Regions from separate parts of the Chryseobacterium sp. 22458 genome, predicted to be linked through region 1. Evidence: riboswitches for the same ligand, from Rfam matches in the RefSeq annotation. Region 1 holds a riboswitch; each other region holds the start of a gene.
What was found. Region 1 has a riboswitch for cobalamin ahead of ACTJJF_RS21075 (TonB-dependent receptor plug domain-containing protein). Riboswitches for the same ligand answer to the same signal wherever they lie in the genome.
Positions count from the first base shown of each region.

Region 2: it holds a riboswitch for cobalamin, as region 1 does, so the genes downstream of both, ACTJJF_RS00290 (acyl-CoA thioesterase) here and ACTJJF_RS21075 (TonB-dependent receptor plug domain-containing protein) in region 1, are expected to answer to the same signal.
Region 3: it holds a riboswitch for cobalamin, as region 1 does, so the genes downstream of both, metE (5-methyltetrahydropteroyltriglutamate--homocysteine S-methyltransferase) here and ACTJJF_RS21075 (TonB-dependent receptor plug domain-containing protein) in region 1, are expected to answer to the same signal.
Region 4: it holds a riboswitch for cobalamin, as region 1 does, so the genes downstream of both, ACTJJF_RS11685 (TonB-dependent receptor plug domain-containing protein) here and ACTJJF_RS21075 (TonB-dependent receptor plug domain-containing protein) in region 1, are expected to answer to the same signal.

Region 1 covers NZ_JBQEOA010000008.1:119,834-122,984, reverse strand. Annotated here, with positions in the region: gene ACTJJF_RS21085 (helix-turn-helix domain-containing protein) at 1-23, opposite strand, end outside; gene ACTJJF_RS21080 (T9SS type A sorting domain-containing protein) at 173-1,486, shown strand; cobalamin riboswitch at 1,609-1,784, shown strand; gene ACTJJF_RS21075 (TonB-dependent receptor plug domain-containing protein) at 1,821-3,151, shown strand, end outside.
Region 2 covers NZ_JBQEOA010000001.1:55,567-58,717, forward strand. Annotated here, with positions in the region: gene ACTJJF_RS00280 (XAC2610-related protein) at 290-994, shown strand; gene ACTJJF_RS00285 (HD domain-containing protein) at 996-1,586, shown strand; gene ACTJJF_RS00290 (acyl-CoA thioesterase) at 1,642-2,025, opposite strand; cobalamin riboswitch at 2,142-2,322, opposite strand; gene ACTJJF_RS00295 (hypothetical protein) at 2,356-3,151, opposite strand, start outside.
Region 3 covers NZ_JBQEOA010000001.1:1,588,044-1,591,194, forward strand. Annotated here, with positions in the region: gene metE (5-methyltetrahydropteroyltriglutamate--homocysteine S-methyltransferase) at 1-1,366, opposite strand, end outside; cobalamin riboswitch at 1,538-1,723, opposite strand; gene ACTJJF_RS07070 (Lrp/AsnC family transcriptional regulator) at 1,918-2,379, shown strand; gene ACTJJF_RS07075 (LytTR family DNA-binding domain-containing protein) at 2,550-3,151, shown strand, end outside.
Region 4 covers NZ_JBQEOA010000003.1:151,249-154,399, forward strand. Annotated here, with positions in the region: gene ACTJJF_RS11685 (TonB-dependent receptor plug domain-containing protein) at 1-1,403, opposite strand, end outside; cobalamin riboswitch at 1,514-1,698, opposite strand; gene ACTJJF_RS11690 (transporter) at 2,005-2,949, opposite strand; gene ACTJJF_RS11695 (cytochrome-c peroxidase) at 2,962-3,151, opposite strand, start outside.

The DNA of each region.
Region 1 (3,151 bases):
ATTCTTCTGAAATCTGCTTTCAAAATGAATTGTTTTTATATTGTTTGTTATCAGTATTTTATGTTTTTAATTCTTTTAAAATTCATGAATTGTGAAAGTCAAATCCTTTCATTTTGGTAAATATAAGATTAATATTGTTTTCAATAATTCCAAATACTAAATATAATAATATATGAGAAAAAGTTACAAAATGTCAATGAAAGTATTGGTTGCTTATTTCTTTCTTAATTTTAATCTGACTGAAGCACAGCTTACGGTAATGGGCCTTGGAAATTATAATGTAGGCTCAGTTTCTGACAGTGGAATCGTGAGTATGCATACCAGTGCCGGCGGAATATATAAATGGACTGCCGCAGGAGGACTCGAACAGATAGGAATGATTTCCAACGGATATCCGGCTGCAGGAAGAACGGTTGTTTCCAATGACGGAAAGAAAATAGCTTCTTCAGTTACCAATACTGCAACAGGCTTTAATGAGATATCAACTTATGATATAGCTACCTCTACATGGGTAAACAGAGGAGGGCTTGTACCTACCGGCTGGGATGGGAGCGTAAGCTCTACATGGGGAATGTCTCCGGACGGAAATACGATTGTAGGACTGGGCTTTCTTACAGCAGCCAATGCACATGCTGTGAAATGGGATGAAACCGGTGGAGTGGTAGATCTGGGAAGTATAGTGCCGGGAAGAAGTTCAAGAGCAAATGCCATCAGTGCCAACGGAATGGTGATCGTAGGATGGCAGGATGAGCCAACAGGTACGAGAAGCGGTGCAAAATGGGTAGACGGAACAGAGACGTTTATTACAGATGGTAACGGGAATAATGTAGGTGAAGCCGGTGGTATTTCTGCTGACGGAAACACGATCATAGGGGCCGGAAATCCTAATCCTTATGTCTGGAATGCAACCAACGGGCTCACTTATATAACGCATCCCAATGCTTCATTCTTTTTCAAAGGAGGGGCTACAGGAATTTCTGCAGACGGTACAAAGGTTATTGGATACTACAGAGCATTCGGAGCACCGCCAATGTCAGGGGAAGGTTTTATCTGGACATCGGAAAGCGGACGTATCAATCTGAATGATTATACAGTGGGATTAGGTATTAATACCAACGGAGTAACGATGGGCCTCCCTCTTGCTATTTCCCAGGACGGAAAGAAAATTGCAGGTATGGGGACTGATTCTTCCAATCAGATGGTTGCTTTTTATCTGGATCTTACCAGCTACCTGTCTACCAAAGAAGCAGTGAAAGATAAAAACATGATCAGTATTTATCCTAATCCGGTTGCTGATGTTCTGTATTTCAAGGGAACAGGAAAAATTGAAAAAGCGGAAATATATAATATGGTCGGGCAAAAAGTGAAAACATTTGATGCTATAGAAGACCGTATCGATGTATCATCTTTATCGAAAGGGGATTATATTCTTCAATACTCAATTAAAAGAGGGCAACAACAGACTTATAAATTCATCAAAAGATAATTTTCATATTAAATACAAGTAGTGGTATGAACAGCTGTTTTCAGTAATGAGAACAGCTGCTCTTTTTATTTATATGGAAAACATAGTGTTTTGGTGGTTTTTGTCTAATACATTTAAAAAACTATCTTTGCAAAAATTTTGGTTTCCAGTATTTTGGAATGAAAAGGGAATCGGGTGAAACTCCCGGACTGTCCCCGCAACTGTAAATCGCAATAGAAATTTCTGTAAAAAACCACTGTGAAAACGGGAAGGTACAGAAAGCGAAAGTCAGGAGACCTGCCGGAATTATAATTTTAAAAAAAACATATTGCTTTCGGAGGAAAAGTAAAAGAATATGGGTATAAAAAGATCTTTAGTACTGTTTTTTTCGTCTTATGGCTGTTTTCTTTTAGCACAGGAGAAGGCCATAGATACTGTTTATGTTTTCGACAATCAGATGAGCAGAGTGAAGCTCTTTCATCCCGTGAAAACCATCCCGGCAGAAGAAGTTGAAAAAAACTCAACCAACCTTTCCGAACTTCTCAGATTTCAATCTCAGGTTTATATTAAAGAAAATGGACGTGGAGCGGTTTCTTCTCCATCTTTCAGAGGAACTACGGCACAGCAGACCGCTTTTGTTTGGAACGGAATCAATATCAACTCTAATTTTTTAGGACAGGGCGATATCAATAATATTGCTGCGTTCGGCTATGACCAGATCGGAATAAAAGCCGGCGGAGGAAGTGTTATCTATGGCAGCGGAGCCATTGGCGGAAGTATTCACCTCAATAATACTCTTGACTTTAATAAAGGTTTTCACGGAGCTCTGTTTTCTGAAGTAGCTTCTTTTAATACCTATAATAACTTTGTGAAAGGTTCTTACAGTAATGATAAGTTCAGTTTTAAGGTTTCGGGAAATTATTCTGTAAGTGAGAATAACTATGAAGTGGATGATATGAAGTTTATTAATACAAATGGACGTTATTACAATACAACCTTCAATGTAGGAGCTTCGTATAAAATAGCTGATGATCATAAAATTTCGTGGCAGAGTCAGTTTTTTGATTCCTCACAGCACTATCCCGTATACGAGGATACGGCAATAAAAACAAAATATGAAACCCAGAGTGTAAGAAGTCTGCTTGCCTGGGACTGGAATAAAACGAAATTCAGCAACTCATTCAAAGCTGCTTATACGGAAGAAAATTTTCAGTATTTCGGTTCCCTGGATTTGCCTAAATCAAGCGGTGGTACCGGAAAAAATTACATCCTGAAAAATGATTTCAATTATTTCCTGAATTCAAAATGGAATATTAACGTGATCGGAGAGTTTCAGGTAAATAAAGGAGAAGGCTATCAGAGCGGAATAAGAAATGTAAGCCGAAATGTAGGGTCTATTGCCGGATTATTGAGATATTTTGCCACAAAAGACTTACGTTTTGAAGGAGGAATAAAAAAAGATTTTGTAGAAGATGTCAACTCTCCGGTGATGTATTCCGTCTCCGGAAAATGGAATGCTGTAAAATGGTATGATGTAAGCTTTAATGTGTCAAAAAACTTCAGATATCCGTCATTTAATGATATTTATTATGAGCCGGGAGGAAACAAGGATTTAAAACCGGAAACTTCTACTCAGGCAGATATGACCCATGAATTTAAAATAGGAGCCTTCAGGCTTACGCTGTC
Region 2 (3,151 bases), on a different contig from region 1:
TTATTCTTACAATAGGACTTTCAATTTTGATGTATAAATATTTTGAAATACCTACAACAAAATTAAGGGATGGACTGTTAAAGGGTAAGTCACAAAATATAGAAAGCATTTCTACATAAAAAGTCGGGAAGTTTTCATTTATTTCAAAGTATATAGTGGGAAAGAAGTTTTCAGAATGTAAAGAATTATAATGGTTTCAAATCCTTCAGATAATGGTTTTGAATTTTGAAATCGGTATTATGATTCGTATTTTTGTTATGAATTTAAAAACACTTCAAATCCATATACTATGACTATGAATCTATTCAATAAGTTTAAGAGTCTGTCGGCTTTCGTTGTTCTGGGACCTTTGTGCTTTGCACAATATCAGTTTGAAATCAAGAATGTTTCGAAAAATTATAGCGCTGTCATTCATTCTGAAAATTGTTATGAAAGCAGGTGTACAGACAAGGGAACAGTAGAACTGTTTAATAACAGCAATACCAAAGTGCAGACCTTTGTATCTGATGACCTGGTCATAGACCTAAAGCCGGATCAAAAGCCAAAGCCAGGAAAAATGATGGAGCTGACCAAAGACCAGAACTCTATTATCATAGATGATTTTAATTTTGACGGTACCGAAGATATAGCCGTAAGGAACGGAAATATGGGGAACTATCACAGTGCTTCTTATGATGTATATGTCTTCAACAGTACCAGAATGAGCTTTGTAAAAAGTAAAGAGCTTACAGACCTTGCATCAAACGGATTTGATTTTTTTGGTGTTGATTCCCAACGCAAACGCCTGACTACTTTCGGAAAATCCGGTTGCTGTGATCTTTTTACTACAGAATACGTCGTAATCCCCAATAAAGGGCTGGATAAAGTTTTTGAAAAAGAAGTGGATATGACCAATGAAGATCGTGTAAAAGTGATTACGAAAGAAAAAATAAAGAATAAATGGGTAACCAAAACCAAGATTTACTCATCAGAAGAATATAATAAATTAAAGTAAGATGAAGATACAGAAAGAGATCGATTTTATTCTGGCCGTAGATGCCCTGAAGAATGTTCAAAGAAGGAATTATAATGCGGATGATACCAGAAGAGAGAATACAGCAGAACACTCATGGCAGATCATTATCCTGGCGCAGATCCTTTATCCCTATGCTAAAAACCGGGCAGATATCGATCTTTTAAGGGTGATCAGAATGCTTTCCATTCATGATCTGGTAGAAATTGAAGCGGGAGATACATTTCTTTTTGATGAAAAAGCCATGGTAGGAAAGTTTGAGCGTGAAAAAGCCTCGGCACAAAAAATCTTTGGAATCCTGGATGAACCTTTGCGTACGGAATTCTTTAATCTGTGGCTTGAGTTTGAAGAAGAGAAAACACCGGATGCTATTTTTGCGTGTTCCATTGATAGAATCATGCCGTTTATTCTGAACTCCCATACCTCAGGAAAAAGCTGGACAGAAGCCGGGGTTACCGAAAAACAAATCAGAAATATGCTTGAAAATGCAATTACAAGAGCTTCGGATGAAATGGGGGAGGCTTTTGAGCTGCTGCTGAACAGAAGCCTGGAAACTGAAAAGGTTTTAAAGTAAATATTTTAAGCAGGAAAATAATAGATTCGGGCGGCCAAAGGCCGCCCGAATCTATTTATAAAATCTGAATTGGTTTTTTGAATTCATCAATGGCAACAAAAGTGAAGTCACCTACGATAGCCTTTTCTCTTTCATAAGAATACATCTGCTCTGTGTAGATCTCAACACTTACTTTCATACTGGTTTTTCCAACGTATGAAACTCTTCCGATCAGTTCTACAATCGTTCCGGCAGGAATAGGCTTTTTAAAATCGATCTTGTCACTGCTTACGGTTACTACTCTCTTTCTTGCAAAACGGGTAGCTGCAATAAAGGCTACTTCATCCATCAGCTGCATGGCTGTACCTCCGAAAAGAGTATCATAATGGTTGGTGGTGTTTGGGAAAACCGCTTTAAAGATTCTGGTTTCGGCAGCTTCAATTCTTTCTTCTGTAGTCATATTTCATTATTAATTAAAGCGAAATGAAATTGTATCAAAACAACAGAATAATGACAGGAACCTGGGAAATTCCTGAAACAATCCATCAGATCAATAAAACTTCAGATCGCGAAAGTTTTTTGTTTAAGAAAAAGGCAGGTCTCCTGACTTGTAACATCTTTTATCTCCTTCCCATGCCTCGCACAGTGGATCTTTTGATAAAGATTTCAGTTACTTACAGTTGCGCGACAGTCCGTGATTTTCACACGGTTCCCTTTTAATCTGCTGCTAGGCAGAACCAGTTTCTGTGATGAATAAGCGTTAAACTTTTCGGGGGCAAAAATAATGAATTTATTCCGGATTATGGTAAATAATCTGGCTGATCACTCTTCCTTTCTTGATGGTCCACAGGGTAGTATATCTGTTTTCCCCGGTACCATTGATCATATAAAGAAAAATATTATCATTGTCTAGGGCGGTTACTCCTACGTTTTCAAAATCCATAGTCGGCTGAAACATATTCTTGATCGCTTCTCTTACGAAAACCGAACCTCTTCCCGGCTGTTGTACCCGGATCGATTTGATCTCTGTCATTCCTTCAGGAAGATCATTCCCTATTCCCCATGGCTTTACTTTGTCGATGGTAAGAAGTTTGCCTTCTGCATCTTTTTCTTTCTTACGGTAACCGGCATTGGAAGGGTAGACATCGATCACTACTTTGCTTCTCTGGGCTGTAGGAACCTTCGGGTCGGAGTTGTCTGTGAAGATCATTGATCTCCCGTTCTTAGACTTCGATGGGGTATAGGCCGGAAGCTGGTCTATATAAGCAATCCGTTCTTTATTTACCATCCCTTCCCTGTCAAGGGTTTCGTAGCGTACAAACGGCTTATCTTCATCCTGTTTTTCAGGATATTTGATCCAGATCCATTCCGTTTCTCCGGGAGCGGGCTTTACATAAACAAATACATCCCCTTTACGCATACGGATTTTATCTACAATTTTTCTGTAGTTATCTTTATGTACACGTACATTGGCATATCCTTCCTCTGCTTTTACAACTCCAAAAGGAACCTTATTCTGGCCTTTAACAAAGGTTAGAGAAAAAATACTGAATGCGGACAGATAAAATGCTTTGTTGATGAAAGTC
Region 3 (3,151 bases), on a different contig from region 1:
CTCTCCAGCTTCTTACCTCTGCTGTCTGTGGAAATGATCCGATAGTGGTGGTAGGAAACAAAGGAAGCTGTAATGTTTTCTGCTGCTCTTCTTTACGGGTTTTAAAAGCATTTTTCCTTTGCGCATCTTCTTTGGTGACCGCCTGAGCTCTTTGCTTTACCTTATCATTATGAATAAGGGAAGATGTTTTTCTGCTTTCTGCAGCCTTTTTGTTTTCTTCAAAATCTGCAAGACTATTTTCATTGTCTGTTCCGGCAGCAAGTTCTTTAAGGGTAACAACTTCTTTTACTTTCTGTTTTGCAAAAGCCAGCCAGTTTTTAATTTCAGGATTAAGGGCAGTCTCAACATCCAGATCGCAAGGTGAATGAAGTAAGGAACAAGATGGAGCAATGAATACTCTTTCAGATCCAAGTTTATCAACGGCTTCTGTAATAAATTTCAAAGACTTTTCATAATCATTCTTCCAGATATTTCTTCCGTCAACAAGGCCTAATGAAAGACTTAAATTTTCAGGAATGATCTTCACTATTTCTTCCATTTGCTCAGGATTTCTAACCAGATCTATATGCAAAACATCTACCGGAAGTGAGACAGCAAGAGACTGATTGTCTTTTAATCCGTCAAAATAAGTAGTAATAATAAACTGTAATTTGGGAAACTTTTTTCTTATTTCAGCATACACCCACTGATACGTTTGTTTTGCTTTTTCCGTTAGGTCCAGTGCTAAAAACGGCTCATCAAACTGGATCCACTCAGCGCCCTGTTCCTTAAGTCTTGTAAGGATTTCAATATACACAGGAAGAAGGTTTTCTGCCAGATCCAGCTTATCAAACCCCTCCTCTTTTTCCTTTCCCAAAAGAAGATAGGAAACAAGCCCTATGATAACAGGTTTTGCTTTGATTCCAGCCTGTCTGGCTCCGGCAAACTCATTGAATATTTTATCCGAACTTAGTTTAAACTGTTGATTTTTGTAAAACTCAGGAACAATATAATGGTAATTGGTATCAAACCATTTGGTCATTTCCATCGCTGTGATATCCAATCCTTCTTTCTGATAGCCTCTTGCCATAGCAAAGTAAAGATCCAGCTCAGTATTGTTTTTCTTAAGCACTACTTCGTGGTAACGTGATGGTACCGCACCTACAATAAGGCTCATATCCAATACCTGATCATAATATGAAAAGTCATTACACGGGATGAGGTCTATCCCGGCCTCTTTTTGGATAGTCCAGTTTTGGTTGCAGATCTTTCTTCCTGCAGCAAGAAGTTCTTCCAAAACAATTTGACCTGACCAATATTGTTCGCAGGCTTTTTTAAGTTCTCTTTTGCTACCAATACGCGGATAGCCCAGAATGTGAGTTTGCATTTTCTTAAACTTTTTTAATTAAACTTAATGATAAAGCTCTTTGAAATGCTTCGTAATACTTCTGCGGAAAACCTATAGAAAACAATGATATACTGAATGCTGCAAATCCTCAAAAAAGAAAATGCATACAATATATCATCTGTTTGACCAAAAGCTTCAGACCGCGAAAGCATTGTCAATTCAGTAAAGGCAGGTCTCCTGGCTTGCAGCGGTTTCCGTCATCCTTCCCGCTTTTGGCAGTGGATATCTTTGGACAGAAACCTTTGATATGCTGCTTACAGTTGCGCGACAGCTCATGATTCTCACATGATTCCCTATTAATTTACCTTAAGTAAAACCTTTCCTGTTTGATGAAGTATATAAAGAACGGTTTCTTTTATAAACACTCAACAGCATTGATAAAAGATTTTAATTTTGTGTAAAATTAATCATACAGAATAAATGAATAATTAGACACATTAAATTAAGCAAACAAATCTTTTAATAATAATTTTAAAAGAATATAATTCTGTACATTTGACCGATTTTATAATTTAAAAGAATAATATTCTGTGGAACAACTCGATGATAAGGACGTACAGCTTCTCAGGCTGCTTCAAAAAAATGCAAAACTCACTGTGAAAGAGCTCGCCAGAGAGGTAAGCCTTTCTCCATCCCCTGTTTTTGAGAGGGTAAAAAGGCTTGAGCAGGAAGGCTTTGTAAAAAGATACGCTGCTGTTTTAGATGCTGAAAAGCTTAACCGTGGATTCACTGTTTTCTGCCAGATCAAATTAAAGATTCATGACCGTTCTGTGGGGTATGATTTTGTAAAGGAAATTCTGGAAATCGAAGAAGTTGCTGAATGCTATAATATTTCCGGGGATTTTGATTTTCTTCTCAAAGTTCAGGTCCGGGATATGAAACATTATCAGGATTTTGTATTCAATAAGCTAGGATCAGTAGATTCTATCGGGAGTACGCACAGTACATTTGTCATGGCTGAAGTCAAAAACAACCATGGACTGACCATATAAAATCTCTGATTATATTTTTTAAACACCCTGTTTTAGCTTTATTCTTCAATCTATTTCCGGAAGGTAGCGGTATTGCTCCGGATTTAACAACAGAGATTTTGTAACTCAACATCATCACAATGATTTTAGTATATTTGATAAAAAACGAAAGTCTACAAAAACTATAAGAGATGACATCCCCGATTTCAAATAAGATAACCCCCTTCCGTTTTCCTTTGAATACAGGAGAGTTATTCATGATACTTTCCGGAATCATTATTGTCATTACAACTATAAATATGTTTCAGGATTTCTGGGAGGCCAAAAGAAGCGGCTATAGTTTTCATTTCAGCGAATCATTGTTGTTTAAGATCGTTTGGGTCCTCTACATTCCCATAATAATGGTTCTATATCAAAAGTTGAAATCTGAAACACATATAAGCTATACAAAAACAGCACTATTCATCATATTACCGATTACGGTGCATCTTATAATGCTTCCTTTTATTGCAACTATTTTGTCTCTCTTTTTTTATCAGGGCAGATATGATCTTTTTAAATTCTTTTCTTACACACTCACCCACGACTTTTCTATAGCCGTTCTTATCTATGCAGGATTTGTTCTAGGTTATCAATATCTCCCGGTCCGGAAACCTGATGCTGTGTATACAGAAAAAGCCACAGTCTCTCCTACATTCGTTATCCATAATGGAAAAGATAATGTGATCATCCATACGGAAGACATTATACAGATCACTTCTGCCACTCCATATGTTTCTATTCACCTTGAAAA
Region 4 (3,151 bases), on a different contig from region 1:
TTTCCGATATTGGTATAATAGAGATCATTAAAGGTAGGCAGTCTGAAGATTTTCTTGTAAAAAGCCCTGAGGGTAAGCTCAGGAATGATCTCAGGCTGATAGCTCATAAATACAGCCGGCGTCCATTCTCTTCTGTCTCCCGGTCTTTTGTTCTTTTCTACTTCTTCGAAAGTGAATGTTCCCAAAAGGCTTCCCAGAATTTTAAACCTGTTCCACTGATATGTGGTTGCCAAAGCCACTAATGTAGTATAACGGGTAGGATAAGAGAAATTGTCCAGATTGGCATCCAGGTTATTGTACTGGAAATCTCCGTTCAGGCTGACGTCCCAATTCGGGGTGATAGAATAGATATTGGAAGAAGAAAGATATACTTCCCTTTGAATATAGACATTATCTGTATAAATGATAGATTGCGAACGAACGGTATCCATGAAATGGGTATAATCATAAGCAAATTTTGCTTTCAGCTGGGTTTCAAATTTAGGGAAGAGCTTTTTTCTCAGATGGGCCTGTACGAAATAATTTTCATCTGAAAGTCTTGCTCCCCTGCCCCCAAAGCGGCCATTAACAATAGGCGCAGGCATTCCCCGGTCTGAAATATATCCGTACCCCCTTACATTCCAGCTTCCGTTATTGAATATTCCGTTGACGGATGTTTCAAAACGTTTTGCTTTAATATCCGAATCCTGTCTTCTGGCAATGGTATCATAAGCCTGCTGCCCGTCCGGGTATTTTTTGGCGTAACGAAATCTGTAAATTCCGTCACTCTGCATAAATTCTCCGCTGAAGCTTGAGGAAACTCTGTCTGAAATTTTCTGTTCCAACCGGAATGAAGGGTTGAAAAGATCTATGGAAGCACTTTTTGCTCTTATGACCAGATTCATTTTCCTGTTTCCTTTAAACACAGGTGTTTTAGGCTGGAGATAGATGGATCCTGATGAACCGAAATCTTTTGCAGGTTGAAAGATTTCACTTTTCTGCCCGTTATACAGCGATATTTCTTCCAGGTCATCCAGTGAATATCTTCCCAGGTCAACAAGTCCATTTTGTGCATTTCCCAGTTGGATGCCATCGTAGAAAACGCCTACATGCTGGCTTCCCATACTGCGGATATTAATTGTTTTTAAACCTCCGATACCTCCATAGTCTTTGATCTGGACTCCTGAAAAATACCGCAGAGCATCTGCTACAGAGTGACTATTAAGCCTTTCAAGCTCTTCTCCCTGTATGATTTGTGCAGGAATAATTTCTTTGAAATTCTTTTTGTAAAGGCTGATAACCTTAATGGTCTCTGTTTCTAAGCTGTCTTTTTTCTTTGTTTGGGAAAACAAAAAGTGAGAGGTCAACACCAAAGCGGTGAAAACAATTTTATGAAATTGAGATGTAATCAGTTTTGCCACCATTAGCTCATTCAGGGTAATGATGACGCTAATGGATATAAGAACGCAACGACAAAGCACAGCTGCCACTGCACAGAATCATTGTTGTTCTAAGCTTTATTCCACGAAAGCGTCAAACGTTTAATTTTCTGGCAGGTCTTCTGACTTACTCCATTTTTGAAATCCTTCCCATTAAAAAACAGTGGATATATTCTTCAAAAACTTTGGTGCGGAGCTTACAGCAGCGGGTCTGTCCCGGATTTTCACCGGATTCCCTTTTAAGAGCTTTTTACGGCTCACCAAACTTCGGCAAAGATAGAAAATTATTGCTATATCTTGTTATCAACAAAATGATTTACAATATTATATATCCGGAGGCTTTAAAAATACTTTTAAATAAAGAAATAATTTTAGGTCAACAGAATAAAAATGACAGCTGGCACCACTTATTACATTCAATGTAAGCTCCTAATATTTTATCAAAATCAGAAAGAAGGCTATTCCAATAATGAAATAGCCTCTCTTTATTAACCAAGAATGTACAAATTCTTTTATTCTTTATTTGGGACAGAAAAACATTTCATAAAAAATATCTGTATCTATAAAATGTTTATTACATGATCCGTCATATTCCAATATTCAGGAATATACTGAACCTTGATTTTGCTTCAATATCACCACCGGCAAGATGGGTATACACCGGAAGCATCACTTCACTTCCCAGGCTGAACCTTTTATAGGAGGCTTCAAATCCCAGTTTTCCATATAATGCACTTCCGGCAGTATTGGGCAAACCCTCACCAAATTGTTTATTCTGTGCATACACTTCACCCTGAATTCCGGTTTTAGCAGAAAATATGGTTTTTTCATTTGCCGAGATCTGATAAAATCCGGTCGCTGCATAATTCCATTGGTTTCCGAAGCGGTAATGTTTTTTGTTTTCAGTTTTAATGGTATAATCTGTATTGATCAATACGGCTATTTTATTTTTTTGAAATTTATAGTTCAAAGCAGCCTGATAATCCCAGCTTCCGGTTCCCAGTTGAAAGCTCGGATTGACACCGGATATCCCTTTTTCATCAAATTTACCCAAGGGGACTTTCACTCCAAGACCTCCGCTCAATTGGTGAAAGTTATCACCCGACTTCATCAGCCTGTAAATTCCCATCAGATTAAGATCACCGATTCCATTGATTCTGATATCGCCCTGCATGGTCTTTTTTTCGTGAAAGTGAAATGGCAGACTGGCATATACACTTAACTTTTCTGTCACAGGAATTTTACCCCAGATCTGAAGTGTATTGAAATACTGATCCTGAGTGAGGTCTTTTATAAATAAATTCTCTTTGGCCTTATAATGCTGTGCAAAATATTTGATTCCTATAAATTGTGGATTCAGCAAAGATTCAAAACCGGATGATCCGTTTCCTGCAGCACAGCCACAGGCATCACAATCATCATAAAAACTGATCCCGTTATAGCCTTCAGGAGCAACATAAACACTGTCTCCGGTATTTGCCTGATTCAGATTGAATAAGACCAGGCCTATTATCAATATTATCTTCTTCATGTTTTCTCTCATTTATTCTGCAAATTTTGGATTGGATATAAAACTTTTATCGGACAGTGTTTTCAGGAAAGCTATGATCTGCTGTTTTTCCTGGCTATTCATCGCAATTCCCGTACGTCCGTTTGGTTTCAGCTGCGGATCAAGGTTCGGATTATCTTCCACATGGTCCGAATAGAAATTGAGGACTGCTTCCAGGGTATAA